DNA from 3 places in the Mesorhizobium sp. P2_F8 genome. Region 3 is predicted to be linked to each of the others. Evidence: riboswitches for the same ligand, from Rfam matches in the RefSeq annotation. Region 3 holds a riboswitch; each other region holds the start of a gene.

Region 1 (9,773 bases), on a different contig from region 3:
GATTTCACCGCATCGGCCGGACTGACGCGCGGCGCACTCTATCATCACTTCGGCGACAAGAAGGGCTTGCTGCAGGCGGTTATCGCCGAAATCGACGGGGAGATGGCGGCGCGCGTGAACGAAGTGGCGTCGAAAGCACCGACCCGCTGGCAGCATTTCGTCGACGAATGCACGACCTATATCGAAATGGCGTTGGAGCCGGAAATCCAGCGCATCATGTTCCGGGATGGCCCGGCCGTGCTGGGGGATCCTGCACAATGGCCGAATGCCAATGCATGTGTCGGTTCAATGACCGATCATCTGACCAGACTGCAGGAGGAGGGCGTGGTCGTTCCCAGCCTCGACCCCGAGACTGCCTCGCGGCTGATCAACGGGGCGAGCAGCCAGGCAGCGCAGCGGATCGCCAATTCGAGCGACCCCGAAGCGACGTCGAAGAAGGTGGTGGCGGCCTTTAAGCAGTTGCTCGAAGGCTTGCTCAAGAAGCAGGATTCCCAGCCGAACTGAAATCCCCATTGCTGGTCTGGCGCGCCACTGCCCACGATTGACAACAGCCGGTTTCAGCGCATCCTCTCGCGCCATCTCTGAGCGGAGATTCGGGGGCATGTGGGATTTCAATATCGGCAGGTCGGTGTCCATCATGATGCGGACCTGGCCCTTCATTGTCTTTCGCATGATCGTCTATTTCGGCATCACGCTGGCCTATATCGTCGCGACCGGCACGGGCGCCTCCGTTGGCTACGGCGTTGGCCATATCTCCACCGACCCGGACGGGCCGCTGTCCTTTGCCCTGTGGGGCGGCGTGGTCGGCTTCGGCATCGTCTCGATCGCCGTCTACTGGATCCGCGAATACATCCTTTATGTCGTCAAGGCCGGCCATGTCGCGGTCATGGTCCACCTGGTCGACGGCCGCGACATTCCCGACGGCCAGAACCAGATTGCCTATGCCAAGGACATCGTGACCCAGCGTTTTGCCGAGGCCAACATCCTTTTCGTCGTCGACCAGCTGGTCAAGGGCGCCATTCGCGCCATCACCGGGCTGCTCGGCGGCATCGCCGCTTTCCTGCCGATCCCGGGCCTGGGCGGCCTAGTCAGCTTCATCAACACGGTGATCCGCCTGTCGCTGACCTTTGTCGACGAGATCATCCTTGGCTACAACATCCGCATCAATTCAGCCTCGCCGTTCGAGACTGCCCGCCAAGGCGTCGTGCTCTATGCCCAGAACGGCAAGATCATGGTCAAGAACGCCGTTTGGCTGGCGGTCATCATGTGGGGCGTCTCGTTCGTTATCTTCCTGCTGATGCTGGCGCCTGCCGGCGCCATTCTTTTCCTCATGCCCGGGCAGCTTGCCGGCTGGGCTTTCGTGCTCGCCATCGTCTTCGCCTGGGCCTTCAAGGCGGCGTTCATCGAACCCTTCGCCATCGCCTGCCTGATGCAGGTCTATTTCAGGACCATTGAGGGCCAGGTGCCCGATCCCGCCTGGGACGCCCGGCTAGCCGAAGCGTCGTCGAAGTTCAGGGAACTCAAGGACAAGGCGCTGGCCTCCTTCGGCGGTTCGCGCTGGGGCACGGCCGGCGCGACGCGCTGATCGGCAGTGGTCGCCGGCGCGGCATCGACCCCGTTGAGGCGCGCCACGGTCGATTTGAGCAACGCTTCACCTTGCCCGCAAAAGGTCTCGCTCATGATCAGTTCCGGCAGCGGCAAGCGGCGGCCCCAGCCATGCGCTTCGAGGTCCGGCTTTGGCGCGAACTCGGAAACACGGCCGACGCAGAGATAGGCGACCGGCGTAACATGCTCGGGAATTGACAGCAGGCTTTTCAATGCCTGCGCCTCGATGATGCTGACCCAGCCGACCCCGACACCCTCGGCGCGCGCCGCCAGCCAGAAGTTCTGCACCGCGCAAACCGTGCTGTAGAGGTCCATCTCCGGATTGTGCCAGCGCCCCAGCGGCGAACCCTTCGAACGCTGCCGGTCGCAGGTGATGCAGATGTTGAGCGCGCTTTCGCAGATGCCTTCCAGCTTGAGCTTGCGGTAGAGCGCCTGTCGTTCTTCCGCGATGGCCGGCAGTTCCTGCTCTCGCGCCGCCAGGAACAGGTCACGCACTTTTTCCCGTCGCTCGGCATCGCGAATGACGATGAAATTCCAAGGCTGCATGAAGCCGACCGACGGCGCATGGTGCGCGGCAAGCAGCAGCCGCGCCAGCACCTCATCGTCGAGCGGGGCTGGCAGGAAATGGCCGCGCACGTCGCGCCGCGTGAACATGGCGCGATAGACCGCATCGCGCGCACTCTGGTCAAATCCGTCGCCAACAGAGGCGGTCATGTGTGTTGGCATCGCGTGTCCCCTTGCGATTGCTGTGGATGTCTTCCGCCTGACCATGCGGATGACGATGCCTGCCAGGCCGGTCTTCTGGCTTGGGATCAACCCGCGTCCGGTGCCTTCCCGTCATCGACAGTGGCATTTACCGGCGCGGTCCCCCTTACAGCGTTGGGCACGCCACGGAGTTCAACCGTGTTCCCGATTCTCCCGCTTGCGGCGGGCACCAGGCAGTGGCGGCGACCTTACGCCGAAGCGCTGACGACGCCAATGCCTGCAGCGACACCAATGGACGCATGTGTGATTTTCCCCAGCCATCAGGCCACAACGCATGGCCATCGCGACGTCGGGGCACTAGATAGGGAAGATGACCACACGTCTCTATACCCATCCGATCTTCCTTGAGCACATCACGCCCCCCGGTCACCCTGAGCGGCCGGATCGCTTGCGCGCCATCGAGCGGGTGCTTGACGATGAAGCTTTTGTCGCGCTCGATCGCATCAAGGCGCCGGAAGGCGACGAGGCCACCATTCTCTACGCGCATCCCGCCGATTTCGTCGCCCGCGTCCGCGCCGCCATTCCCGACGAGGGCATCGCCCGCATCGACGCCGACACGTCAGTCAGCCCGAAGAGCTGGCAAGCGGCGATAACCGCGATCGGCGCCGCCAACGCCGCCGTAGACGATGTCTTTGCCGGCCGCGCCGACAACGTCTTCGTCGCCGCGCGGCCGCCCGGCCACCATGCCGAAAAAACCACGGCCATGGGCTTCTGCCTCTTCAACACGGCGGCGATCGCCGCGCGCTATGCGCAGAAGAAACATGGCGTCGAGCGCGTTGCGGTCGTCGACTGGGACGTCCATCACGGCAACGGCACGCAGGACATTTTCTGGGACGATCCGTCGGTGCTCTATTGCTCGACGCACCAGATGCCGCTTTATCCCGGCACCGGGGCGAAGAGCGAGACCGGCGCCGGCAACATCGTCAACGCGCCGCTGGCGCCGCAGACCGGCAGCGAGGTTTTTCGCGATGCCTTGCTGTCGCGTATCCTGCCGGCGCTCGACAATTTCGCGCCCGACCTGATCATCATTTCGGCGGGGTTCGACGCGCACCATCGCGATCCGCTGGCCGAGATCAATCTGACCGAGGATGATTTCGACTGGGCGACCGGCCAGCTGATGCAGCGCGCCACACGCCACAGCGGCAACCGGCTCGTCAGCCTGCTCGAGGGTGGCTACGATCTGCAGGGACTGGCATTTTCGGTCGCCGCCCATGTCGGGCGACTGATGAAAGGGTGAATGATGGCTGGAGAGACCAACGAAGACGTCAAGGCGATGAGCTTCGAGCAGGCACTCGACGCGCTGGAAAAGATCGTCGATGATCTGGAGCGTGGCGACGTGCCGCTCGACCAGTCGATCAGGATCTATGAGCGCGGCGAGGCGCTGAAGGCGCATTGCGACCGGCTGCTGAAGGCCGCCGAGGACAAGGTCGAGAAGATCAGGCTGTCGCGCGACGGCAAGCCGGTTGGAACCGAGCCGCTCGACGCCGACTGAGTCATGCTTCCCGAACGATGGTCTTGCCTCACCGGCTTTTGGACATGATCATAGTCGAGGATAGCAGCCGTCCCGATTGAAACGGCTTCAGGACAAGAGGAGGTTCGGAAACGATGTGCAGAAACATCAAGACCCTGTTCAATTTTGATCCGCCGGCAACCAATGACGAGGTGCGCGACGCCGCACTTCAGTTTGTCCGCAAATTGAGCGGAACGACGCGACCTTCGAAGCAGAACCAGCACGCCTTCGATCATGCGGTCGAAGCCATCGCGGCATCGGCGCGTGAGCTTCTCGATTCCCTCGAAACCCATCAGCATCCTCGCAATCGCGAAGAGGTGGCCGCCAAGGCGCGCGCGAAATCAGCGATCCGTTTTGCCTGATGCGACAAGCAGGCACGGCCGCTGACAAGGAGAGTCCATGAGCTTCTTCCCCGGGAAAGACCCTGAAGTCGGCGACGCCTTTGCCAGCGACCAGATCGAGCTGATGGTCATTCCGAACGCCAAGGACATCGGTGGTTTCCAGGTACGCCGCGCATTGCCGACCGCCAAAAGACGGCTCGTCGGGCCTTTCATCTTCTTCGACCGCATGGGCCCGGCGATCCTGCGCGCGGGCCAGGCGCTCGATGTCCGTCCGCATCCGCATATCGGGCTGTCGACGGTGACCTATCTGTTCGACGGCAAGATCAGGCATCGCGATTCACTCGGCACCGAAATGGTCATCCAGCCCGGCGACGTGAATTTGATGACCGCTGGCCGCGGCATCGTCCATTCCGAGCGCACGCCGGAGGAATTGCGTGGCGCGCCGATGTCGGTCTCCGGCCTGCAGACATGGCTGGCACTGCCGGACGGCAAGGAGGAAGTGGCACCGGTTTTCGAGAACACCGCTGCCTTGCGCCTCCCCGAGATCGATGCCGAAGGCGTCACCGGGCGCGTCGTCATCGGCGACTTCCAGGGACTGCGGTCGCCGGTGAGGGCTCACTCCGAGACGCTTTATGCCGACCTCAGGCTGGCGCCGGGCGCCAGCGTGAAAATCCCGGCCGATGCGGAAGAGCGCGCCATCTACACGCTGGAGGGCGACGTTTCGATTTCAGGCGATGTTTTTCCAGCCGAGCGACTGCTGGTGTTCCGGCCAGGCGACGAGATCGTCGTATCGTCGGAAGGCGGCGCCCATTTCATGCTGTTCGGCGGCGCCTCGCTCGGCTCGAAGCGTTACATCTGGTGGAATTTCGTCTCGTCCTCCAAGGAGCGCATCGAACAGGCCAAGCAAGAATGGAAGACGGGCCGCTTCGATATCGTTCCTGGCGATGAGGAAGAATTCATCCCGCTGCCGGAAAGCTGATGCATGTCGCCCAAAAGTGACCCGGTTTTGGGAGAACGACATACATAAGGCAAAGACCTAAAGCCTGATCCGCGTCACTGACACGCATTTACTTTCGCCGGCCGGCGGCCTATCTCGCCCATGAACAGAAAGCCTGAGTAGGCCTACCCTTGAACGCAACGCCGCATACGCCCCTTCTCGACAAGGTCCGCATCCCGGCCGACCTGCGCACGCTTGCCGAGAGCGAATTGCCGCAACTGGCATCCGAGCTTCGTGCCGAACTGATCGACGCGGTGTCCCACACCGGCGGCCATCTTGGCGCCGGCCTTGGCGTGGTCGAGCTGACAGTCGCGCTGCATTATGTCTTCAACACCCCGGATGACCGGCTGATCTGGGATGTCGGCCACCAGGCCTATCCGCACAAGATCCTGACCGGCCGTCGCGACCGTATCCGCACCTTGCGCCAGGAAGGGGGCCTGTCCGGCTTCACCCGCCGCGCCGAGAGCGAATACGATCCCTTCGGTGCCGCTCACTCCTCGACATCGATATCGGCCGGCCTCGGCATGGCCGCCGCCCGCGATCTCTCCGGCGGCCGCAACAACGTCATCGCCGTCATCGGCGATGGTGCCATGTCGGCCGGCATGGCATACGAGGCGATGAACAATGCCGGCGCGCTCGATGCCCGGCTGATCGTCATCCTCAACGACAACGACATGTCGATTGCGCCGCCGACCGGCGCGATGAGCGCCTATCTGGCGCGTCTGGCCTCGGGCAAGACCTATGTCGGCCTGCGCGACTTCGGTAAGAAACTGACCTCTTATCTCGGCAAGCGCGCCGACCGTGCGATCACCCGGGCGGTCGAGCATGCACGCGGCTACGTCACCGGCGGCACGCTCTTCGAGGAACTCGGCTTCTATCACATCGGCCCGATCGACGGTCACAACCTCGAGCATCTGATCCCGGTCCTGAAGAACGTCCGCGACAATGGCGAAGGCCCGGTGCTGATCCATGTCGTCACCCAGAAGGGCAAGGGCTACGCGCCGGCTGAAGCCGCCGCAGACAAGTATCACGGCGTCAACAAGTTCGATGTCATCACCGGAGCGCAGGCGAAGGCGCCGGCCAACGCGCCGGCCTACACCAAGGTCTTCGCCGAAAGCCTGGTTAGGGAAGGCCGCGAGGACGACCGCATCGTCGCCGTCACCGCAGCCATGCCGAGCGGCACCGGCCTCGACCTGTTCGGTGAAGCATTTCCCTCGCGGATCTTCGATGTCGGCATCGCCGAACAGCACGCGGTGACCTTCGCCGCCGGCCTCGCCACCGAAGGTTACAAGCCGTTCGCCGCGATCTATTCGACCTTCCTGCAGCGCGCCTACGACCAGGTCGTCCACGACGTCGCGATCCAGAAACTACCGGTGCGCTTTCCCATCGACCGCGCCGGCTTCGTCGGCGCCGATGGCGCCACCCATTGCGGCGCCTTTGACACCACCTTCCTGGCAACCTTGCCCGGTTTCGTGGTGATGGCAGCAGCAGACGAGGCGGAACTGCGCCACATGGTGCGCACCGCGGCAAGCTATGATGACGGCCCGATCGCCTTCCGCTATCCGCGTGGCAACGGCGTCGGCGTCGACATGCCGGAGCGCGGCGCGGTGCTCGAAATCGGCAAGGGCCGTATCGTCAGGGAAGGCACCAAGGTGGCACTCCTGTCCTTCGGCACGCGGCTGCAGGATTGCCTGATCGCCGCCGAGGAGCTTGGCGCGGCCGGGCTTTCCACCACGGTCGCCGATGCCCGTTTCGCCAAGCCGCTCGATGAGGATCTGATCCGCCGGCTGGCCCGCTCGCACGAGGTTCTGGTGACGGTGGAAGAGGGCGCCGTCGGCGGCTTCGCCAGCCATGTGTTGCAGTTCCTCGCCCATGAGGGCTTGCTTGAAAGTGGCCTGAAGGTACGCCCGCTGGTGCTGCCCGACGCGTTCACCGACCACGCCAAGCCGGAAAAGATGTATGCCGATGCCGGGCTTGATGCCGCCGGCATCGTGCGCACGGTGTTCGTCGCGCTTGGCCATACAGCCCGCGCCCAGCGCGCCTGAATCAATATCTCAAGGGCTTGAATCAGTTTGCCGGCTTGATGCTTTAACGCATTGTTAACGCTGCCGTTTGGCGCTTTGCTTACCGTGTCTCTTGGCCGTTTTTCAACGGCGCCCTGCTAGATCGTGACCAGGCAGGGAGACAAAAACAATGAGAACGCTTCTGTGCGGCGTGGCGCTTTCAGCGGTCATCGTCGCGCCGGCCGCCGCCGAAACGCGCTATGATCGCAGTCTCGAAAAGGCGGCCATGGGCATCATCGCCGGCAAGATGGGCGATATTCGCGGCGGCTTTTCCTACAAGCAGGTGCCGCAACTGGTTGTCCTGCCGGACCCTGTGCCAGCGCAGGCGCCTGCGACCGAGCATCCGGGCGAGCAGGCTTCGGGAAATCGGGATGACGGTTTGTCTCCAGCCGTCGATCGCCGGGTTTCGCGAACCATTTTCTAGAGCATGCCGCCGTCCAAGCGCGGCGCGCTTTAGAACCACATGTCGCGCACGCAGCGGCCATCGCGCGGCAGGTCGTCGTAAGTGTCGAGGCCATCGAAATGGTCGATCGGCAAGTCGGCGACGGCCTCCGGCGGCGCAAGCCTTACATTGACGGCGATTCGAGTGCGGCCAGTGGCGCTGGAGCCCAAGCCACGCCAGGCGAGCACGCAAGCGCAAGTGGGACAGAACAGGATCTCAAGCGAGGGCGTGTCCTTTCCGGGGCGCGTGTAGCTTTTCATCGGTCCCGCGACGCGGATGCGTTCGTCGACATAGTCGTAAGCCCAGAGCGCGCCATAGCGACGGCAAAGCGTGCAACTGCACGCGGTGACCGGACCGGGATCACCCTCCAGGGTCCAGTGGGTCGCACCACAGTGGCAGGTTCCTGTCAGCATTCGTCCTTCCTCGTTCGGACAGTACGGCGCTCCTGCTTGGTATTGTGCCGGGCCGATGCGATGCTCGCAAGCGGCGCAGCGGCTTGAAGTGTTCGCATGCTTTCGAACGATGTTCCTTGTCCCGCCCCAATATCCTTGCCTTCGCGACCGGCTTTCGCCATGAAGGCCAATGAACTCGCCTCTGCCAGCCAGCCCCCGCCAGCGGCTCGACGACCTGCTCGTCCAGCGGGGCCTTTTTGCCAGCCGTTCGCGCGCCCGCGACGCGGTCGAGCGTGGCACGGTGATGGTGGACGGCGTCATAGCCCGCAAGCCCGGCCAGAACGTTTCGCCGCAATGCCTGATCGCCATCGATGATCCGGCGCAGGGCTATGTGTCGCGTGCGGCGCTGAAACTGATCGGTGGGCTCGACCATTTCGGCCTCGATCCCGCCGGCCGCGAGGCGCTCGACATCGGCGCCTCGACCGGCGGCTTCACCCAGGTGCTGCTCGAGCGCGGCGCGGCCCACGTCACCGCCATCGATGTCGGGCATGGCCAGATGCATGCCGATATCGGCGGCGATCCGCGCGTAACTGTCATCGAGGGCCTGAACGCGCGCGATCTCACAGCCGATGATCTGGCCGGCCGGATCCCGGATTTCGTCGTTTCCGACGTCAGTTTCATTTCGCTGAAACTGGCGCTGCCGCCGGCGCTTGGCCTTGCGAAGGCTGGTGCCGGTGCCATGTTTCTGGTCAAGCCGCAATTCGAGGCCGGCCGCGAAGCAATCGGCAAGGGCGGCCTGTTGAAGGATCCCTACGACGCCGCCCGTGTCGCCGGCCTGCTGCAGGATTGGCTGGACGCTGTTCCAGGCTGGCGTTCGCTGGGCCTGCATTTGTCGCCGATCGAAGGCGGCGACGGTAATCGCGAATTCCTGCTCGGTGGGATCAAGGATCGATGAGCGCGCGATTCAGCATCAGGAAACTTGGCGCCCAGGGCGACGGCATCGCCGAGACCGAGAGCGGCGATCTGTTCATTCCCTTCACACTACCCGGGGAGGTCGTCACCGCCGCGCGCGAAAAAGACCGTGCCACGCTGATGGCGGTGCTAGAGGCTTCGCCGCTGCGCATCGATCCCGCCTGCCGCCATTTCACCGAATGCGGCGGTTGCGCGCTCCAGCATTTCGAAGCCGCAGCCTATCGCCAATGGAAACGCGAAAAGGTGGTGCACGCGCTGAAGGGCAAGGGCATCGATTGCGACATCGGCGAACTGGTCGCCTGCGCGCCGCACACGCGCCGCCGCGTCGTGCTCGCCGCGCGACGCACCGACACAGGCATGCTGCTCGGCTTCAATCGCCATCTGTCGCCGGAAATCATCTCGATATCGGAATGCCCGATCTCGCTGCCCGAGATCGTCAGCGCGTTCGATCGGCTGAAGGCGCTCGCCGAACTGGTGTGCGCCACCACCAAATCGTTCCGGCTGGCGGTCACCGTGACCGGGTCGGGCCTTGACGTCGCAGTCTACGAGTCCGGCAAACTGGGCGAACACCAGCGTCGGATCGCCTCCAACTTCGTATTGGCTCAGGGATTTGCCAGGCTGTCCATCGATGACGAGATCATCATCGAGCCAAGGAAGCCTGTGGTCATGTTCGGCAATGTCGCGGT
Region 2 (9,773 bases), on a different contig from region 3:
CGGCGGTTGCGTCGCCTATTTTTGGGGCGCCAACAAGCTGGTCGACCTGATATTCCCGTCGCGCGGCGTCGCCGGCGCTGCTGCCATCGACAATCTGCGCCGGCAAGGGCTGGTCAGGCCGTGGCTGTTCGTCGGTCCGGCGATGATCATCCTGACCATCTACCTCATCTATCCGGTGGTCGAGACGCTTCGGCTGTCGTTCCTCGATCGCGGCGGCATAAACTTCGTCGGCCTCGCCAACTATGAATGGGCCTTCGGCGATCGCGAGTTCCGCAACTCGATCCTCAACAACATCGTCTGGCTGGCTGTGGTGCCGGCCGCCTGCACCTTCCTCGGGCTGATCATCGCCGTGCTCACCGACAAGATCTGGTGGGGCACGGTCGCCAAGAGCCTGATCTTCCTGCCTTTGGCGATCTCCTTCGTCGGCGCCAGCGTCATCTGGAAATTCATCTACGAGTACCGTGGCGAGGGCCAGACCCAGATCGGCCTGCTCAACGCCATCATCCAGCATTTCGGCGGCCAGCCGCAGGTCTGGATATCACTGCCGTTCTGGAACAATTTCTTCCTGATGGTGATCCTGATCTGGATCCAGACCGGCTTTGCCATGGTCATCCTGTCTTCGGCCTTGCGCGGCATCCCGGAAGAAACTCTGGAAGCCGCCGTCATCGACGGCGCCAATCCGTTCCAGATCTTCTGGAAGATCATGGTGCCGCAGATCTGGGGCACCATCGCCGTCGTCTGGACGACGATCACCATCCTGGTGCTCAAAGTGTTCGACATCGTGCTGACCATGACCAACGGCCAGTGGAACAGCCAGGTGCTGGCCAACCTGATGTTCGACTGGATGTTCCGTGGCGGCGGCGATTTCGGCCGCGGCGCCACCATCGCCATCATCATCATGATCGCGGTCATTCCGATCATGGTCTGGAACATCCGCCAGGCGAACAAAGAGACGGGAGGACATTGAGATGGCCGTTGCGACCGGAAATTCCTTCGCCAGCCGCTTCGGCGTCCATATTGCCGTCCTCATCTTCGTCGCCATCTGGACCATACCGACGCTCGGCATCCTGGTCTCGTCGCTGCGCGACAAGGACCAGATCATCGCCTCGGGCTGGTGGAATTCGTTCTCCAGTTCCACCCAGACGGAAGCCAGCCGGCTGCCGGCGGCCTCGATGCAAGTCGAAAAGGACGGCAAGTTCGTCCTTCAAGGCAACATCTTCGGCAACAGCCCTGTCCGCAACATCAGCGCTTTCGGCGTCAAGTCGGCAGCACCAACGCAATACCCCGCCGGCACATCGGCCGATCTCGGCGACGGCGTCACCCTGCAGCTCAATGCCGACGGCAGTTTCATCATGCAATCGCCGAAGGCCTTCGAAGGCGATCGCGGCCAGCGCGTCTATTATGCCTCGTCGGCGCCACCTAAATTCACCACCGACAACTACAAGACTGTGCTGTTCTCGGAAGGCATCGGACGGTCGTTCATGAATTCGCTGACTGTCACCATACCGGCGACCGTCATCCCGATCCTGATCGCCGCCTTTGCCGCCTATGCACTGGCCTGGATGCGCTTTCCCGGCCGAGCGCTGCTGATCGCGGTCATCATCGGCCTGCTGGTGGTGCCGCTGCAGATGTCGCTGATCCCGCTGTTGAAGCTCTACAACGGCGTCGGCGCCTTCTTCGGCATGCCGTCGAAAACCTATCTCGGCATCTGGCTGGCGCATACCGGCTTCGGCCTGCCCTTCGCCATCTACCTGTTGCGCAGCTACATTGCCGGCCTGCCGCGCGAAATCATGGAATCGGCGCGCATCGACGGCGCCAGCGATTTCGAGATCTTCGTCAAGATCGTGCTGCCGCTGTCGTTCCCGGTGCTGGCCTCGTTTGCCATCTTCCAATTCCTGTGGGTATGGAACGATCTGCTGGTCGCGATGGTTTTCCTGGGTACGGAGGCAGACCAGATCGTGCTGACCGCCAAGCTCAACGCGCTGCTTGGCTCACGCGGCGGCGACTGGGAGATCCTTACGACATCGGCTTTCGTGACCATCATCGTGCCGCTGATCGTGTTCTTCTCGCTGCAGCGCTATTTTGTCCGCGGGCTGCTTGCCGGCTCGGTGAAAGGAGGCTGAGACCATGCAATCCGCTTTGAAGGCCAGTTCGAAGCCTGACCTCGCCGTCGATCGCGACTGGTGGCGAGGTGCGGTGATCTACCAGATCTATCCGCGCAGCTACCAGGACTCGAACGGCGACGGCATCGGCGACCTGAAGGGCATCATCGGCCGGCTCCCCTACATCGCGGCACTCGGTGCGGATGCCATCTGGATCTCGCCGTTCTTCAAATCGCCGATGAAGGATTTCGGCTACGACGTCACCGATTACTGCGACGTCGATCCGATGTTCGGCACGCTGGCCGACTTCGACGCGCTGACCGCCGAGGCACACAGGCTGGGCTTGAAGGTGATGATCGACGAGGTGCTGTCGCACACTGCCGACAACCACCCATGGTTCAAGGAAAGCCGTTCGAGCCGCACCAACGCGAAGGCAGACTGGTATGTCTGGGCGGACGCCAGGCCGGACGGCACGCCGCCCAACAACTGGCTGTCGATCTTCGGCGGCTCGGCCTGGCAATGGGACACCAGCCGCCAGCAATATTACCTGCACAACTTCCTGGCCGAGCAGCCCGATCTCAACTTCCACAACCATGAGGTCCAGAACGCGCTGCTCGACGTCACCCGCTTCTGGCTGGAGCGCGGCGTCGACGGCTTCCGGCTCGACACCATCAATTTCTACTTCCACAGCCAGGGCCTGGAGAACAATCCGCCGCTGCCGCCCGAGCAGCGCAACGACCAGACCGCACCCGCGGTCAATCCCTACAACTACCAGGACCATCTCTACGACAAGAGCCGTCCGGAAAACCTCGGCTTCCTCGAACGCTTCCGCGCCCTGCTCGATGAGTATCCGGCCACCGCGGCGGTCGGCGAAGTCGGCGATTCGCAACGTGGGTTGGAAGTGGTGGCGGCCTATACCGCCGGCGGCAAGCGCGTGCACATGTGCTACTCGTTCGACTTCCTGGCGCCGGAAAAGATCAGCGCGGCCAAGGTCCGCTCGGTGCTGGAATCGTTCGGCAAGGTCGCCAGCGACGGCTGGTCGTGCTGGGCCTTTTCCAACCATGACGTGATGCGCCCGGCCTCGCGCTGGGCGGCAGGCGAAGCCGACACGACCGCCTATCTCAAGGTCATCTCGGCGCTGCTGATGTCGCTGCGTGGCTCGGTCTGCATCTACCAGGGCGAGGAGCTTGGGCTCGGTGAGGCCGACCTCCACTTCGAGGATTTGCAGGACCCCTACGGCATCCGCTTCTGGCCGGAATTCAAGGGCCGCGACGGCTGCCGCACGCCGATGGTGTGGGACGGCAGCGCCAGGAATGGCGGCTTCTCCTCGGCCAAGCCATGGCTGCCGGTGCCGGCCAAGCACCTGTCGCAAGCGGTCAATGTCCAGCAGGGCGACGAGAGCTCGCTGCTCGAGCACTACCGGCGCTTTCTCACCTTCCGCCGTGCCCATCCGGCGCTGGCCAAGGGCGACATCACATTCATCGAAAGCGAGGGCGACACCGTCGCCTTCACACGCCGCGCAGGCAATGAGCAGGTCGTCTGCGTCTTCAATCTGGCAGCCAAGCCAACCAGGATTGAGCTTGGCAACCGATCGCTGCAACCTTTGCCGGGACACGGATTTTCGGGGCAGGCGAGCAGCGGTTCCATACAGCTCAACGGCTACGGCGCCTGGTTTGGGCGCATCGACTGAACTTCAGATCACTTGAATTTCAAATCACTGGGAGGAAACCAATGGCCGATGTCACGCTAAGACAAGTGAAGAAGTCCTACGGCAATCTGAACATTCTCCACGGCATCGACCTCGATATAAAGTCGGGCGAGTTCATCGTCTTTGTCGGCCCGTCGGGCTGCGGCAAGTCGACATTGCTGAGGTCGATCGCCGGGCTGGAGGAAATCACCTCCGGCGAACTCAAGATCGCCGGCGAGGTCGTCAACGACGTGCCGCCATCGAAGCGGGGCATCGCCATGGTGTTCCAGTCCTACGCGCTCTACCCGCACATGACGGTGTACGACAACATGGCGTTCTCGATGAAGATCGGCAAGGAGAACAAGGCCGAGATCGACCGCCGCGTGAAGCAGGCCGCGGAAATCCTGCAGCTGACCAAATATCTCGATCGCCTGCCCAAGGCCATGTCGGGCGGCCAGCGCCAGCGCGTCGCCATCGGCCGCGCCATCGTGCGCAACCCGAAGGTGTTCCTGTTCGACGAGCCGCTGTCGAACCTTGACGCGGCGCTGCGTGTCGCCACCCGCATCGAGATCGCCAAACTCAAGGAATCGATGCCCAACACGACCATGATCTACGTCACCCACGACCAGGTCGAGGCGATGACGCTGGCCGATCGCATCGTGGTGCTCAAGGAAGGCCATATCGAGCAGGTCGGCACGCCGATGGACCTCTACAAGAAGCCCGGCAATTTGTTTGTCGCCCAGTTCATCGGCTCGCCGGCCATGAACATCCTGCCGGCGACCATCGACAAGACCGGAAACCCGACCGTCGTCAGCCATGTCGGCGGCCGCAAGGCAAGCGTGCCGATCGCAACGCCGGCTTCGGCAAAGGGTGCCGCGGTGAGTTTCGGCGTGCGGCCGGAAGATCTGATCATCGCCAGCGGCACGGAGTATCTGTTCGAGGGAACGGTCGACTATGTCGAACAACTCGGCGAAGTCCAGCTTGTCTATGTCGACATCGGCCGCGCCGACCTGCCGCTGGTGACCAAGCTGCCTGGCAATGTCGAGGTCAAGCGCGGTGCGACGCTGCGGCTGAGCGCGGACGCCAACGACCTTCACATCTTCGACGCGGACGGGCACTCCTTCTCGCTCCGTCAGCCGGAAGTAAAGGCGGCTTGAGACAGAACCAAGTCTCGACACGAAAAGAGCGGCGGGCCAGGCCCGCCGCTCTTTTTTGGAAATCAACTTCGGCTGTTAGCGATTGCCGAAGAGGTCGCGGTCGGCGCTCTGAGGGGCGGACCTCTCTACGTCACCCGACGAATTGAGCAGCTTGCCGACGAAACCACCGCTGTTGCGGATCGAGCCCGTTTGAGAGTTGTCAACCGAACCGACGGCAGGCTGGTTGGCGCCATTCGAACCGTAGTTGTCGCTGGCGGCGAAAGCGCTGCCGGAGATCGCCACGACGGCGGCGGCAGCAAGCATGATCTTCTTCATTTCAAATCTCCTGAATTCTGGATTTCGCCAGGACGGCGGGAGAGCCCGCCGCCTTCTGGGAATCGGCTGTTAGTTATTGCCGAAGAGGTTGCGGTTGCTACCCTGGGCAGGCGTCTGAGCAGCCGGCTCCGACTTCTTGGTCGAAGCGGTGTACGAGCTGTCGACAGCAGCGGTGGCTGCCGAGGCATTCGAACCATAGTGGTCGCTGTTCGCGAAGGCGCTGCCGGAAATGGCCAGAAGGGCGGCGGCAGTGAGGATGATCTTTTTCATTTTTTGGTACTCCAGTATTTCTTATTTTTGCCGTCCGTCTAGCGGCGTGTCTTGGGAAGAAATCGCGTCGTTCGGACAGCCCCGATGTGGGAGAGCCATCCAGCCATTTCCAATCACGAAGTTGTTCCGCGTGGACCAAGAATCCACCACTTGAAATTGCGCCGGGGGTTTCCACACTCAATGTTTTTCCAAGTTATATCAAAGAGTTGTACGAAACAGGTACCCCGATCACCAACTGTGTCGGAGGCCCAGCGTTCACACCTCCTGCACGCACCGTCAACAGAAACGAACCGTTCGGTTCGATTTTAGCGGCAGCTAATAGTCACTTTTCGATAACATTAACCTTTTTTGCTTCCTGGCAAGGGGTCAGTTTCGACGAGATTGGAGCCGGCTATGGTTGCCCAAGAGATAGGCTTCCGCTTCGCGATCACCGACCGGAACGTTTCGCAAGCGTGTCGCGCCGCATGGATACGATGTCGTTTTCATGCCGATGACGCGCCCGCGATCGTGATTAGATCATGTCATCTCAGGTGCCGCTTCGTGACGACGAGGCGGAGAATTGGGAAGCCGGTCAGAATCCGGCGCTGCCCCCGCAACGGTGGTGGAGTTCAAGTCGCAACGGGAGACCACTGGGCAAACGCCTGGGAAGGTGTCGCGATGGTCCGCAAGGACAACTCCAGAGCCCGGAAACCAGCCCGAGATGTCTAGACTCGACTGATCGCGGTGGGCGGTCAAGAGGCGGATAGTGCATGTCCGGCGCATCGCCGGCCTGCGTCCAATCCTTCCTCCGTCACCACCAGTTCAGTCCTTAGAAACGAGGACAGGACATGGATGCTCGCAACGACATGCTGAGGCTCTTGAGCGGCCGCCGGCAAGGCTTTTCGCTGGAACAGCCCTTCTACACCGATCCAGACTATTTCAAGCTCGACATGGAGCTGATCTGGTATCGCGACTGGCTGTTCATCGGTCATGATTGCGAGCTGCCGAAGCCGGGCAGCTACATCACGGCGCAGATTGGCGACTATCCAGTCGTGCTTGTCCGCGACCAGAAGGGCAATATCAACGCCTTCCACAATTCCTGCCGCCATCGCGGCAGCCGCGTCTGCAATTCCGACAAGGGCACGGCGGCAAAGCTGGTCTGCCCCTATCACCAATGGACCTACGAGCTGGACGGAAGGCTCTTGTTTGCCAGGCAGATGGCCGACGGTTTCGACAAGAGCCAGTTCGGCTTGAAGCCAGTCGCCTGCCAAAGCGTCGGTGGCTACATTTTCATCTGCCTGGCCAAGGAGCCGGCGGATTTCGCACCGATGCGCGCAATGATCGAGCCCTACCTTTTGCCGCACCGGCTGCGCGAGGCCAAGGTGGCGTTCGAGTCGACCATTGTCGAGAAGGGCAACTGGAAGCTGGTCTGGGAAAACAACCGCGAGTGCTATCATTGCGCCGGCAATCATCCGGAGCTCTGCAAGACTTTTCCAGAGGCACCCACGGTGACCGGCGTGCAAGGCGCCGACAGCGACCCGGAAATGCTTGCGCACTGGGCGAAATGCGAAGCGGCCGGCCTGCCGAGCAAATTCCGCATCGACCCGGCCGGACAGTACCGCGCCACCCGCGCGCCGCTGCTGCGCAATGCCGTCAGCTACACGATGACGGGAAAGCGTGCGGTCAAGAAGAACCTGTCCGACAGCGTTTCAACCGACAGCATCGGTTCCTTGCTGCTCTATCACTATCCGACGACCTGGAACCACATTCTGGGCGACCACGCCGTCACCTTCCGGGTGTTGCCGATCAGCGCCACGGAGACCGCGGTGACAACCAAATGGCTGGTTCACAAGGATGCGGTCGAAGGCGTCGATTACGATCTCGACGAACTCACCCACGTCTGGACCGAGACCAACGACCAGGACCGGCGGATCGTCGAGGAAAACGCCTTCGGCATCCTGTCGCCCGCCTACGAGCCCGGCCCTTATTCGGAGCTGCATGAGGGTGGCGTCATCCAGTTCGTCGAGTGGTACGCGTCGTTCATCGGCCCGCGCCTTGCCGAAGGTGGCCGGCCGGCGCTGCGCAGCGTTGCCTAGTGCATGTCGCCCAAGAATGCGCAGCGGTTTTGGTATCTCGACATGCCCAGGGCAAGAGTGAGGACAAGAGGATGAATGCGATGACGGATCTCGGCCTCTATCGCCATCTCGACCAGATGACGCCCTGGAACGACCGGCTCCAGGTGCTGGAAGTGATCGGCGTCAGCGACGAAGCGCCTGATGTGAAGACCTTCACCTTCCGCTCCGACAACCAGACCTGGTTCCGCTACAAGCCGGGCCAGTTCGTGACGCTGGAACTGCCGACCGCCAACGGGCCGCTGATGCGCACCTATACGCTGTCGTCTTCGCCATCGCGGCCGTTCTCGATCGCGGTGACGATCAAGGCTCAAGCGGGCAGCATCGGCACACGCTGGATGTTCGACCATCTGACGCCGGGCTCGCACGTCAAGGCCTATGGGCCGACAGGCGACTTTTCGCTGCACAGCCACCCGGCCGCCAAGTACCTGTTCATTTCAGCCGGCTCGGGCGTGACGCCGATGATGTCGATGCTGCGTTGGCTGAACGACTGCGCACCATGGACCGATGTCGGCTTCGTCAATTGCGCGCGGCGCCCGGAAGAGATCATTTTCCGCAAGGAGCTCGAACTGCTCGGCAGCCGCATGCCGGGCCTGTCGCTCGGCTTCATGATCGAGGAGCGGTCCAGCCGCGAGGGCTGGTTTGGCCATATGGGCCGCATCGACGCGATCCGGCTGCCCTTGCTGGCGCCCGATTTCCGCGAGCGTGAAATCTTCTGCTGCGGCCCCGATCCCTTCATGCGCGCGGTGCGCGGCATGCTGGACGCCGCCGGCTTCGACATGACGAAGTACCATCAGGAGAGCTTTGCCGCGCCTGTCGTGGAGGAGATCCCGGCACCGTTCACCTCGCCGGTGGAAGACGGCGCCGCCATTGTCGTCGAGGCCGCGACACCGATCCGGTTTTCGCTTTCGGATGTCGAGGCCGAATGCGTCGCCGGCCAGACCGTGCTGCAGACGGCCCGCGCCTCGGGTGTGCGGATTCCGGCTGCCTGCGAGTTCGGCCTCTGCGGAACCTGCAAGGTGAAGAAGGTCGCCGGCGATGTCGAGATGAGCCACAATGGTGGCATCCTCGATCACGAAATCGACGACGGCTTTATCCTCGCCTGCTGCTCGAAGCCGCTTTCTGCACTCGAAATCGAGGCGTGACCGGCGGGCGATGCCAAGGCTCAGAACGACGACACGGGAAACCTCTCGAAATGCCGTGTCCGTTCAAACTCCGTAGCGCTCGGTGCGGATGATCTCCGCTGCGACGCCGGCATCGATCAGCGCTTGGGCGGCGGCCGAAACGAAGGCGTTGGAGCCGCAGACGAAGGCGATATCAGGCGGTCCGGGCAGGTGCGCCATGGATTGCACCATCATGGCAACGTCCACCCGCCGCGAATAATCGGCTGGACGGCGTGCGGCTTCGCGCGTCAGGGTCAGCACCAGGTCGAAGCCGTCCTTGCGATCGTCGAGGGCAACCAGTTCGTCACGAAAAATCACCTCGTCCCAGATCCGCGCTGAAAGGACCAGGGTGATGGGCACGCTCGAATTGCGCCTGGCGCGATGACGGACCATCGCCATCAAAGGCACGACGCCCGAACCACCCCCGACCAGCAAAACCGGCCCGCCATCGACATCGGGCCAGATGAAATGCCCACCGAGCGGCCCGCGCAGTTCGACCTCGTCGCCAATTGCTGCGACGTCGTGGAAAAAGGGCGAGACCTCGCCATCGTCGAGTTTTTCGATCGCCAGTTCGATCACCCCGCCATCTCCGGGCGCGGAGGCAATGGAATAAGAGCGGCGCGCCTGATAGCCGTCCGGCGCCGTCAGCCTGACGTCGACATGCTGACCGGCAAGATAGGTGAAAGGCCGCGATGGCTGGAAAAAGAAGCTGGTGACACGCGGCGTGCGCTTTTCGATACGGACGATCCTGACTGTCTGCCAGGGCGATTGCACTGCCGCAGCGTCGCTCATGGATCGTTCGTGTAGCGCTGCTCGCGCCAAGGGTCGCCATAGATGTGATAGCCGCGCAATTCCCAGAAACCCGGCTCATCGCGCTCGGTGAACTGCAGGCCGTTCAGCCATTTGGCCGATTTCCAGAAATAGAGATGCGGCACCAGCAGCCGCGCCGGGCCGCCATGGTCAGGCGT
Region 3 (9,773 bases):
GAAGTTGCGGACGGAGGTTTCAGCCATTCTGGCGCCTCAATTCGTCTTGGCTTTTTCATCCCCGGGCAGCACGTAGTCCGTGCCTTCCCAAGGGGAGAGAAAATCGAAATTGCGAAATTCCTGCTTGAGCTCGACCGGCTCATAGATGACGCGCTTGGCCTCGTCGTCGTAGCGCACTTCGACGAAGCCGGTCAGCGGGAAATCCTTGCGCAGCGGATGGCCTTCGAAACCGTAATCCGTCAACAGGCGCCGCAGGTCCGGATGCCCGGAGAAAAGCACACCGTAGAGATCGTAGGTCTCGCGCTCGAACCAGTCGGCGCCGGGATAGACGCCGGTGATCGACGGCACCATCGTCTCCTCGTCGGCCTGCACCTTGACGCGGATGCGCACGTTCTGCTTCGGCGACAACAGGTGATAGACGACGTCGAAGCGCTTGGCCCGCGACGGATAGTCGGCGCCGCAGACATCGATGATCGAGATGAACTGGCAGCGCGCATCGTCGCGCAGGAAAGTCATCACCTCGACCAAATTGCGCGGCTCGACATGGACGGTGAGTTCACCATAGGCGATCGCAGCGTCATTCACGCGGCCGATCAGCTTCTCGCCGAGATAGGTCGACAGTTCGCTCAGGGATGCGGTCATGGATTTACCGTTCGATCGTGCCGGTGCGGCGGATCTTCTTCTGCAACAGAAGAATGCCGTAAAGCAGCGCTTCGGCGCTCGGCGGGCAGCCGGGCACATAGATGTCGACCGGCACGACGCGGTCGCAGCCGCGCACCACCGAATAGGAATAGTGATAGTAGCCGCCGCCATTGGCGCAGGAGCCCATCGAGATGACGTAGCGGGGCTCCGGCATCTGGTCGTAGACCTTGCGCAGCGCCGGCGCCATCTTGTTGGTCAGCGTGCCGGCGACGATCATGATGTCGGACTGGCGCGGAGACGCGCGCGGGGCAACGCCGAACCGCTCCGAATCGTAGCGCGGCATCGAAGTATGGATCATCTCGACCGCGCAGCAGGCGAGGCCGAACGTCATGAACATCAGCGAACCGCTGCGCGCCCAGGTGATCAGCGCCTCAGTCGAGGTGACGAGAAAGCCCTTGTCGGCCAGTTCGTTGTTGATCTCGAGGAAGAAAGGATCGTCGGACCCTACCGGCCTGCCGGTGTTAGGATCGATCAGGCCCTTGGGCTTCGGCGCGACGAGCGTGCCGGAACTGTCGTTCAATCCCATTCCAGCGCTCCTTTTTTCCATTCATAGGCAAAGCCGATTGTCAGCACCGCCAGGAAGACCATCATCGACCAGAAGCCGAGCATGCCGATCTTCGAGAACGAAACTGCCCACGGAAACAGGAAGGCCACTTCCAGATCGAAGATGATGAACAGGATCGACACCAGGTAGAAACGGATGTCGAATTTCATGCGGGCGTCGTCGAACGAGTTGAAACCGCACTCGTAGGCGGAAAGCTTCTCGGGATCGGGATTGCGGTAGGCGACCAGGAAGGGGGCGGCCAGCAGCGCCAGGCCGACGACCAGGGCCACGCCGATGAACAGGACGATGGGCAGGTATGAACCTAGAAGTGCGTTCATGCTCGGCTTTCCGTTGGCGCCAATCCAAGTTGATTACAGCACCGGACCCTAATGCGGAAGCGTGACAGTTTAACCGCTGAACCGTTTTAAGGGCCTATGCTGCAACGCGGCGAGGGTTAGCGCAGCACTTCCAGCGAAGCAAGTCAAACCTTGTTCAAAACGCGGTGCTGGACGGCATATCCGAGGAAACTGGTCCGATCCGCTCCTGTTTGATTTCCTTCGGTTTTTACTCCACTTTTGTCTCCTGACATGGTTGCCGCCAAAACCCTGCTAGCATGGGCCGGAATCACCCATCGGAACTTCGGCCAAACACCCTCAGAGTGATACCTGCATGAAGGAAAAGTTCTCGCTTGCCATGGCCCGGCGCATCGCGCTCGCCGCCCAGGGGTTTCTCGATCCCCGCCCCGCCGGTACGCCCGACCGCCGCCATTTCGCCCGCGTTCTCTCCCGCATCGGCCTGCTGCAGATCGATTCCGTCAGTGCGGTGGTGCGCGCCCACTATATGCCGCTCTATTCGCGCCTTGGCCCCTACCCCTTCGCTCTGCTCGACAACGCCGCCGTGACGCGCAAACGCACGGTGTTTGAATACTGGGCACACGAAGCCTCCTTCCTGCCGGTCGAGACCTACCCGCTGATGCGCTGGCGCATGCAGCGGGCCGAGCGCGGCGACGAAATGTATCTCGGCCTCGCCAAATGGGGCCGCGAACACGCTGGCTACATCGAACAGATCTATCGCGAGGTCGTCGAGCGCGGGCCGATCGCCGCTTCCGCGCTCGAAGGCCAGAAAGGCTCGGGCGGCTGGTGGGGCTGGAGCCATGCCAAGCACGCCTTCGAATGGCTGTTCTGGGCCGGACGCATCACAACGGCGCACCGTCGCGGTTTCGAGCGGTTCTACGATCTGCCGGAGCGCGTGCTGCCGCAAGCGATCCTCGACCTGCCGGTGCCCGCCGCCGAGGACGCGCACCGCGAATTGCTGCGCATTTCCGCCCGAGCCCACGGCATCGCGACATCAGGCGACCTGCGCGACTATTTCCGCCTGTCGCCCGCCGACATGAAGGGCCGACTGGAGGAACTGGTTGAAACAGGCGAACTGCTGCCTGTGCGTGTCGAAGGCTGGGACAAGCCGGCCTATCTTCATAAAGACGCGCGTTTGCCACGAAAAATCGAGGCCCGCGCTTTGCTGGCGCCGTTCGATCCGGTCGTCTTCGAACGGTCGCGCACGGAGCGGCTGTTCGATTTCCACTATCGCATCGAGATCTATACCCCGGCCGATAAACGCCAGTATGGCTACTACGTGCTGCCGTTCCTGCTCGGCGACCGGATCGTCGGCCGCGTCGACCTCAAGGCCGATCGCCCCGCCAGTGTTCTGCGCGTCCATGCGGCCTACGCCGAGCCGGGCGCGCCGCCTGAAACCGCTGCAGAACTCTTCGATGAATTGAAGCAGATGCAGGGCTGGCTCGGCCTTGAACGTATAGAGGTGACATCAGCCGGCGATTTGGGTCCGGCGCTGGCCGACCTGAGCGTGTCGTAAGCCCACGTTGACACCACTGCCCGCAAAAGCCTAAATCCGCTGCAGACGGTCTCTTCTCTTCAACGAGAGGAGCCAAGAGGGAATGCGGTGCGAAATTCCGATTTCAAATCCGCGGCTGTCCCCGCAACTGTAAGCGAAGAGCCAAGGCCGAAAGCCACTGGGGTATTCCCGGGAAGGCGGCTACCCAAGGCGATGACCCGCGAGCCAGGAGACCTGCCGTCTGCGACTGTAGAATCCGATCGCCCGGCGGGTTTCCGGGCAAGGAGCCCGATTTTTGGACCACGACAGCAGTTTTTCCGCTGGCAAAGCGGACAATTCGTCCGGCGAGAACGATGCCCTTGCCGGCGTGACCGTGATCGTCTGTGCCTCCTGTCGCGATGAAACCGGTTCAGATGCCCATCCCCGCGCCGGCGAACTGCTTGCGGACGACACGCGCCGCGCCGCCTCTGGCGAAGACATCCGCGTCCGCAGCGTCGAATGCCTCGGCAATTGCAAGCGCCGGCTCAGTGCCGCCATCCTGCGCGATGGTTGCTGGAGCTACGTCTTCGGCGACCTGACTGCGACCAGCGGCGCCGACCTCGTCACCGGCGCAAAACTCTTCGCCACCTCGACCGACGGCCTGATCCCGTGGCGCGGCCGTCCCGATAGCCTCAAGCGCGGCCTCGTGGCCCGCATCCCTCCCCTCGACCTGCTGAAGGACTGATCATGACTGCCTCCGTCTCCCGCGTCCCCTGCACCGTCGTCACCGGCTTCCTCGGCGCCGGCAAGACGACGCTGATCCGCCATCTCCTGGAAAACGCCGGCGGCAAGCGGATCGCCATCATCGTCAATGAGTTCGGTGACATCGGCATCGACGGCGAAATCCTGAAGGGCTGCGGCATCGACACCTGCCCCGAGGAAAACATCGTCGAACTGGCCAATGGCTGCATCTGCTGCACCGTTGCCGACGATTTCGTGCCGGCGCTCGACCAGATCCTGTCGCTGACGCCGAAGGTCGACCACATCCTGATCGAGACCTCGGGCCTGGCTCTGCCCAAGCCACTGGTCCAGGCCTTTCAGTGGCCGACGGTGAAGAGCCGCGTGACGGTCGATGGTGTCATCGCCGTCGTCGACGGTCCCGCACTCGCCGAGGGCCGCGTCGCCAATGACATGGACGCACTTCAGGCACAGCGCGCCCAGGATGAGACGCTCGATCACGACGACCCGGTCGAGGAAGTGTTCGAGGACCAGATCGCCTGCGCCGACCTGATCATCCTGTCGAAGAGTGACCTGATGGACGCGGCTGGGTCCACCCGCGCCAACGCCATCATCAACGAGCACATCGCTCGCGCCGTGAAGATCGTGCCGACTTCGCAAGGCAAGGTCGATCCGTCGGTGCTGCTTGGTCTTGGCCTTGCCGTCGAGGACGATATCGAGAACCGCAAGACCCACCACGACGACGAACTCGACCACGAGCACGACGACTTCGATTCTTTCGTCATCGACATTGCCTCGGTCGCCAGTCCGGACGAGTTGGCAAAGCGCGTCGCCACCGCCGCCGAGGAAGAAAACGTGCTGCGCGTTAAAGGCTTCGTCGAGGTCGGCGGCAAGCCGATGCGGCTCTTGCTGCAGGCCGTAGGACCGCGCGTCAATCACTACTACGACCGGGCCTGGACGGCCGGGGATGACCGCCGCTCGCGCCTCGTCGTCATCGGCCTGAAGGGGCTGAACCGCCCGGCGATCGAGCGTATACTCGCCGGCTGACGCAAACCACGGGCGGCGATGCACATCCTCACCACGACCTCCGCCTCGCTCGACGATCTCGCCGAGCCGGTCGATCTGCGGCAGACGCCGGCGGATATCGTGGCCCTGTCCTTCACCGACAGCGATCTCGCCGGACTGGCGGCGGCATGGAAGGCCGATGCCGAGCGCCTGCCCTCGATGCGGCTGGCGGCCTTGCGCGACCTGCGTCATCCGATGTCCGTCGACCTCTGGATCGACAGCGTCGCCCGCCATGCCAGAGTCATCCTCGTGCGCATCCTCGGCGGCTACGACTGGTGGCGCTACGGCTGCGACCAGCTTGCCTCGACCGCCCGCGCGCGCGGCATAAAACTGGCGCTGCTGCCCGGCGAATGCCGAGACGAGGATCTGCGCCTGATCGAAGCCTCGACACTGCCGCGCGAGGAACTGGACGGCCTGCTCGACTATTTTCGCGAGGGCGGTCCGGCCAATATGAGCGCGCTGGTGCAGAAGCTGGCGCGGCTGGCAGGGTCTGAAGCAACAATTTCGGCGCCTGTCGCGGTACCGAAGGCCGGCTACTATGAGCCGGGCCGCGGCGTCGTCCCCCTTCCCCTCGAGGGGCAGGGAAATGCTGTGATCCCTATCCTGTTCTACCGCTCGATGCTGCTCGCCGCCGATGTCGCACCGATCGACGCCCTTTTTGGGGCGCTGCGGCAGCGCCGTATGACGCCGGTCCCCATCTTCGTCTCCAGCCTCAAGGACCCGGTATCGCTGGCGTTCGTCGAAACCGCGCTGGCCTCGTTGAAACCTGCCGCCATCGTCACCGCGACCGCCTTCGCGTCCGGCGCCGAACCCGGCGTCGAAACCCTGTTCGATCGTGCCGGCGTGCCGGTCCTCCAGGTCATCGTTGCCACCACCCGCCGCGACATCTGGGAAAACAACCAGCGCGGGCTGGCGCCCGCCGACCTCGCAATGCATGTCGTGCTGCCCGAACTCGACGGCCGCATCCTTGCCGGCGCCATTTCCTTCAAGGGCGAGAGCGAGGTCGATCCCGCACTTGGTCACCGCGCCTTCGCCAACCGGCCGGAGCCCGATCGTGTGGCGCAAGTCGCGGACCGTGTCGCAGCCTTCATCAGGTTGCAAGAAACGCCGAGCGCCGAGCGCAAGCTGGCCATCCTGATCCCGGATTACCCGAGTGCCCCGGGCCGCACCGGCTATGCCGTCGGCCTCGACGTGCCGTCCAGCGTGCTGGCGATGCTGCAGGACCTCAAGGGACAGGGCTATGCCGTTGACGGGATTCCGCAAACGCCGCGTGCGCTGCTGGATTTTCTGGAAAGTTCAAACCACGGGCTGAAGTTTGAAGACTATCTGTGCTTCTCAACCGAACTGCCGAGGGCGGCGATAGCTGCCGTAGAAGCCGCCTGGGGTAAGGCGAAAGATGAAACAGGTTTGCGCGAGGCGCTAACCTCCGCAAAATTCCCCTTCCGCGCCGCCACCTTCGGCAACGTCACGGTGGCGCTTGCTCCCGACCGCGGCCGGTCAGTGGATCGGCGCGCCGACTATCACGACCCGACGCTGCCGCCGCGGCATGCGCTGATCGCCTTCGGCCTGTGGCTGCGCAAATCGCTCGGCGCTCATGCGCTTGTCCATGTCGGCGCCCACGGCACGCTGGAATGGCTGCCCGGCAAGACGGTTGCGCTCAGCCAAGACTGTTTTCCCGAGATCGTCACCGGCCCCTTGCCCGTGATCTATCCCTTCATCGTCTCCAACCCCGGCGAAGCGGCACAGGCCAAGCGGCGCATCGCCGCCGTCACCCTTGGCCATCTGCCGCCACCGCTGACCGGTGCCGGCCTCGATGAGGACCAGCACAAGCTCGAACGCCTGGTCGACGAATATGCCCAGGCCGACGGGCTCGACCGCCGCCGCCGCGACCGCCTGGCAAAGCTGATCGTCGACACCGCGCAGAAGACCGGCCTCGCCTCAGAAGCCGGCGTTGCCAAAACCGACGCGCCCGACGAGGCGTTGCGCCGCATCGACGCCTGGCTTTGCGACCTCAAGGATTTCGCCATCAAGGACGGGCTGCATATCTACGGCCGCGCCTCCGAGGACGAGCCTGACGCCATGCGGCGTCAAAGCGCTGAAGCCGAGAAGACGGCATTGCTGGCCGCACTCGATGGCCGTCACGTCAAGGCCGGCCCGGCAGGGGCGCCGGCGCGCGGCCGCGCCGATGTATTGCCCACCGGCCGCAACCTGTTCACGTCGGACCCGCGCACCATGCCGACGCCGACCGCCTATGACCTCGGCAAAGCGGCAGCGGAGGAAGTGGTGCGTGGCTATATGCAGTCGCATGGCGACTGGCCGCGTTCGCTGGTCATCGACCTCTGGGGCTCGGCCTCGCTGCGCACCGGCGGCGAGGAGATTGCACAAGGCCTGGCGCTGATGGGCTGCCGGCCGCAATGGGATGCCGCGACCGGCCGCATCACCGGCATCGAGGTGCTACCGCCGGCAACCGTCGGCCGACCACGCGTCGACGTCACCTGGCGCATTTCCGGCCTGTTCCGAGACATGTTCCCCACCCAGATCGCGCTGATCGATGCCGCGGCCAACGCCGTTGCCGCCCGCGACGAGGAGGATTCGGAAAACCCGCTGGCGGCCAAGACCCGCGCGGATGGCAAGATCAGCCCGCGCATCTTCGGCACCTCGCCCGGCACTTACGGTGCCGGCGTCGAGGACTTGCTGTCGAGCGGCGACTGGGCGGCGCGCGAAGAGATCGGCCGCGCCTATCTCGACGCCACCTCGCATGCCTATGGCGGCGCCGGGGGCGAAGGCGTCTCGGCACCCGGCGCCTTCGAGGGCCGCATCGCCGAAGCCGATCTTCTCGTCCACACCGGCGACGATCCCGGCCGCGATATTCTCGAAGGCTCCGCCGACGTCGCCTTCATCGGCGGATTTTCGGCGGCCCTGGCGGCGCTTGGCAGGAATGCCGATGTCATCGTGCTCGACACCACCGATCCGCAAAAGCCGAAGCCGCGTTCGCTTGGTGATGCGGTGGCCCGCGTCGTGCGGGCCCGCGCCGTCAATGCCCGCTTCATATCAGGGCAGATGCGCCACGGCCCGCGCGGCGCCTCCGAATTCGCCGAAACCGTTGACCGGCTGGTCGGCTTTGCCGAAACCACCCTCGCGATATCAGGCACGCTGATCGAGGCGGTGCATGACGCCTATCTCGGCGATCCCCTGGTGCGCGCCTTCATCCTGCGCGAGAACCCTGCCGCCGCCAAAGTCATCGCCGAGCGCTTCCAGGCGGCGCGGCGGCGCGGGCTCTGGCATCCCTTGCGCAATTCCATCGACGACGATCTCGCCGCCCTGATTGCCGAGGCTGAAGCGCTTGGGGTTGCGGCATGAACGCCTTTTCGCGTCGCGGCGCCTGCCCGGCTCTGGCAGCCCCCATGCAGACCGGCGATGGCCTGCTGGTGCGGCTCAACCCCCTTGCTGGAGGCCGATCTTCTGGAGGATTGTCGCCAAAGCTTTTGATCGCACTCGCCGAATCGGCCCTGCGGCACGGCAACGGCATCATGGAAGTCACCGCGCGCGGCAGTCTGCAGATACGCGGCCTGACATCGGAAAGCGCGCCGCTGCTGGCGACCGAGGTCGATGCGCTTGATATCGCGGTGCGGACCGGCGTGCCGGTCGAGACCGGGCCGCTGGCGGGCATCGATCCACAGGAGATTGCCGATCCCCAGCCGTTGGCTGAACGGATCAGGACAGCGGTCGAAGAAGCCGGGCTCACGCAACGGCTTGGCCCGAAGGTCTCGGTCGCTATCGACGGCGGCGGGCAGCTTCTACTGGATTCGGTAACGGCCGATGTGCGGCTTGCCGCAACGCGCACCGATGCGGGAGTTCGGTGGCAGGTGTCTGTCGCGGGTGATGGGCGGAATGCGAGACCGCTGGTCACGGTGGAGGATGATGAAGCACGCGATATTGCCGTTGCCGTGCTCAGGATGGTTGCCGAGAAGGGTCGTGAGGCTCATACAAGGGATTTGACGGAGAGGCAGCTAGCTTCTCTTGCAAGTTGGCACTCCGTCCCACCCCCCTCTGTCCTGCCGGACATCTCCCCCGCAAGGGGGGAGATTGCGCCATCATCACTGTTTTCGCCATTTAGAAGCCCGCGACCAATCGTTGAGATCGCAAAAGAAGAGGCAGCAGCAAAACTGCCGATCTCCCCCCTTGCGGGGGAGATGTCCGGCAGGACAGAGGGGGGTGGGAAGGATCGCCTTCCTGCGCCATCGACTCGCTCTCCCATCGGAACTTTCGACCTCGCCGCCTCTGGCGTCGCCCTCGCCATTGCCCTGCCCTATGGCAGCATGCCAGCGGATAAGATCATCGACCTTGCCCAAAGCGCCCTCGCCCTCGGCACGTCAGAAATCCGCCTCGCCCCCGGCCGCGCGCTGCTCTTCCTCGGTCAGCCGGCGGCCGCCAACCGGCCCCTTCAGGACACCGCAACCACCCTCGGATTCGTCACCGACGCAGCCGATCCGCGCACACGCATCGCCGCTTGCCCCGGCACGCCGGCCTGCGCTTCCGGCCGGATCGCCACGCGCGACATTGCCGAGACGATTGCCGCTGAAAATGCCGACATCCTCGACTTCACCCTGCACATTTCCGGCTGCGCCAAGGGCTGCGCCCATCCGGGCAAAGCAGCGCTCACCTTGGTCGGCGGCGAAAACGGAGCCGGACTTGTCGTGAACGCGACGGCAAAGGGCCTTCCTGCCGGCTACAGGCCGGGCTATGACGCCGCGCGCGGCATCAGCCGCGTCGCGGCAGCGATCCGCAGCGCACGACTTCCCGGCGAATCCGCCGCCGCTTGCCTGACAAGGCTTGGCGCGGCCGGCATCGCCGAGGCTTACCGACAGGAATGAGCATGGCCGCCTACGACTACATC

Evidence for each region. A riboswitch is a leader RNA that binds a small molecule or an ion and turns the genes downstream of it on or off. The one in region 3 is predicted to bind cobalamin.
Region 1: it holds a riboswitch for cobalamin, as region 3 does, so the genes downstream of both, bluB (5,6-dimethylbenzimidazole synthase) here and AC1DZP_RS28470 (DUF1636 family protein) in region 3, are expected to answer to the same signal.
Region 2: it holds a riboswitch for cobalamin, as region 3 does, so the genes downstream of both, AC1DZP_RS11695 (aromatic ring-hydroxylating oxygenase subunit alpha) here and AC1DZP_RS28470 (DUF1636 family protein) in region 3, are expected to answer to the same signal.

Annotation. Positions count from the first base shown of each region.
Region 1 is NZ_JBFUFB010000016.1:56,804-66,576, reverse strand. It holds gene AC1DZP_RS29985 (TetR/AcrR family transcriptional regulator) at 1-504, shown strand, start outside; gene AC1DZP_RS29980 (hypothetical protein) at 602-1,585, shown strand; partial or broken gene bluB (5,6-dimethylbenzimidazole synthase) at 1,702-2,319, opposite strand; cobalamin riboswitch at 2,380-2,559, opposite strand; gene AC1DZP_RS29970 (histone deacetylase family protein) at 2,681-3,607, shown strand; gene AC1DZP_RS29965 (exodeoxyribonuclease VII small subunit) at 3,611-3,862, shown strand; gene AC1DZP_RS29960 (DUF2277 domain-containing protein) at 3,976-4,242, shown strand; gene AC1DZP_RS29955 (pirin family protein) at 4,280-5,200, shown strand; gene dxs (1-deoxy-D-xylulose-5-phosphate synthase) at 5,350-7,263, shown strand; gene AC1DZP_RS29945 (hypothetical protein) at 7,412-7,705, shown strand; gene AC1DZP_RS29940 (GFA family protein) at 7,735-8,136, opposite strand; gene AC1DZP_RS29935 (TlyA family RNA methyltransferase) at 8,306-9,070, shown strand; gene AC1DZP_RS29930 (class I SAM-dependent RNA methyltransferase) at 9,067-9,773, shown strand, end outside.
Region 2 is NZ_JBFUFB010000004.1:188,440-198,212, forward strand. It holds gene AC1DZP_RS11665 (carbohydrate ABC transporter permease) at 1-967, shown strand, start outside; gene AC1DZP_RS11670 (carbohydrate ABC transporter permease) at 969-2,123, shown strand; gene bglA (beta-galactosidase BglA) at 2,128-3,792, shown strand; gene AC1DZP_RS11680 (ABC transporter ATP-binding protein) at 3,834-4,946, shown strand; gene AC1DZP_RS11685 (DUF680 domain-containing protein) at 5,022-5,261, opposite strand; gene AC1DZP_RS11690 (DUF680 domain-containing protein) at 5,331-5,531, opposite strand; cobalamin riboswitch at 6,043-6,244, shown strand; gene AC1DZP_RS11695 (aromatic ring-hydroxylating oxygenase subunit alpha) at 6,359-7,606, shown strand; gene AC1DZP_RS11700 (FAD-binding oxidoreductase) at 7,687-8,787, shown strand; gene AC1DZP_RS11705 (ferredoxin reductase) at 8,851-9,597, opposite strand; gene AC1DZP_RS11710 (sulfite oxidase-like oxidoreductase) at 9,594-9,773, opposite strand, start outside.
Region 3 is NZ_JBFUFB010000014.1:26,509-36,281, reverse strand. It holds gene AC1DZP_RS28495 (NADH-quinone oxidoreductase subunit D) at 1-27, opposite strand, end outside; gene AC1DZP_RS28490 (NADH-quinone oxidoreductase subunit C) at 37-642, opposite strand; gene AC1DZP_RS28485 (NuoB/complex I 20 kDa subunit family protein) at 647-1,228, opposite strand; gene AC1DZP_RS28480 (NADH-quinone oxidoreductase subunit A) at 1,219-1,584, opposite strand; gene AC1DZP_RS28475 (winged helix-turn-helix domain-containing protein) at 1,916-3,115, shown strand; cobalamin riboswitch at 3,145-3,350, shown strand; gene AC1DZP_RS28470 (DUF1636 family protein) at 3,390-3,818, shown strand; gene cobW (cobalamin biosynthesis protein CobW) at 3,821-4,858, shown strand; gene cobN (cobaltochelatase subunit CobN) at 4,877-8,236, shown strand; gene cobG (precorrin-3B synthase) at 8,233-9,750, shown strand; gene AC1DZP_RS28450 (precorrin-8X methylmutase) at 9,753-9,773, shown strand, end outside.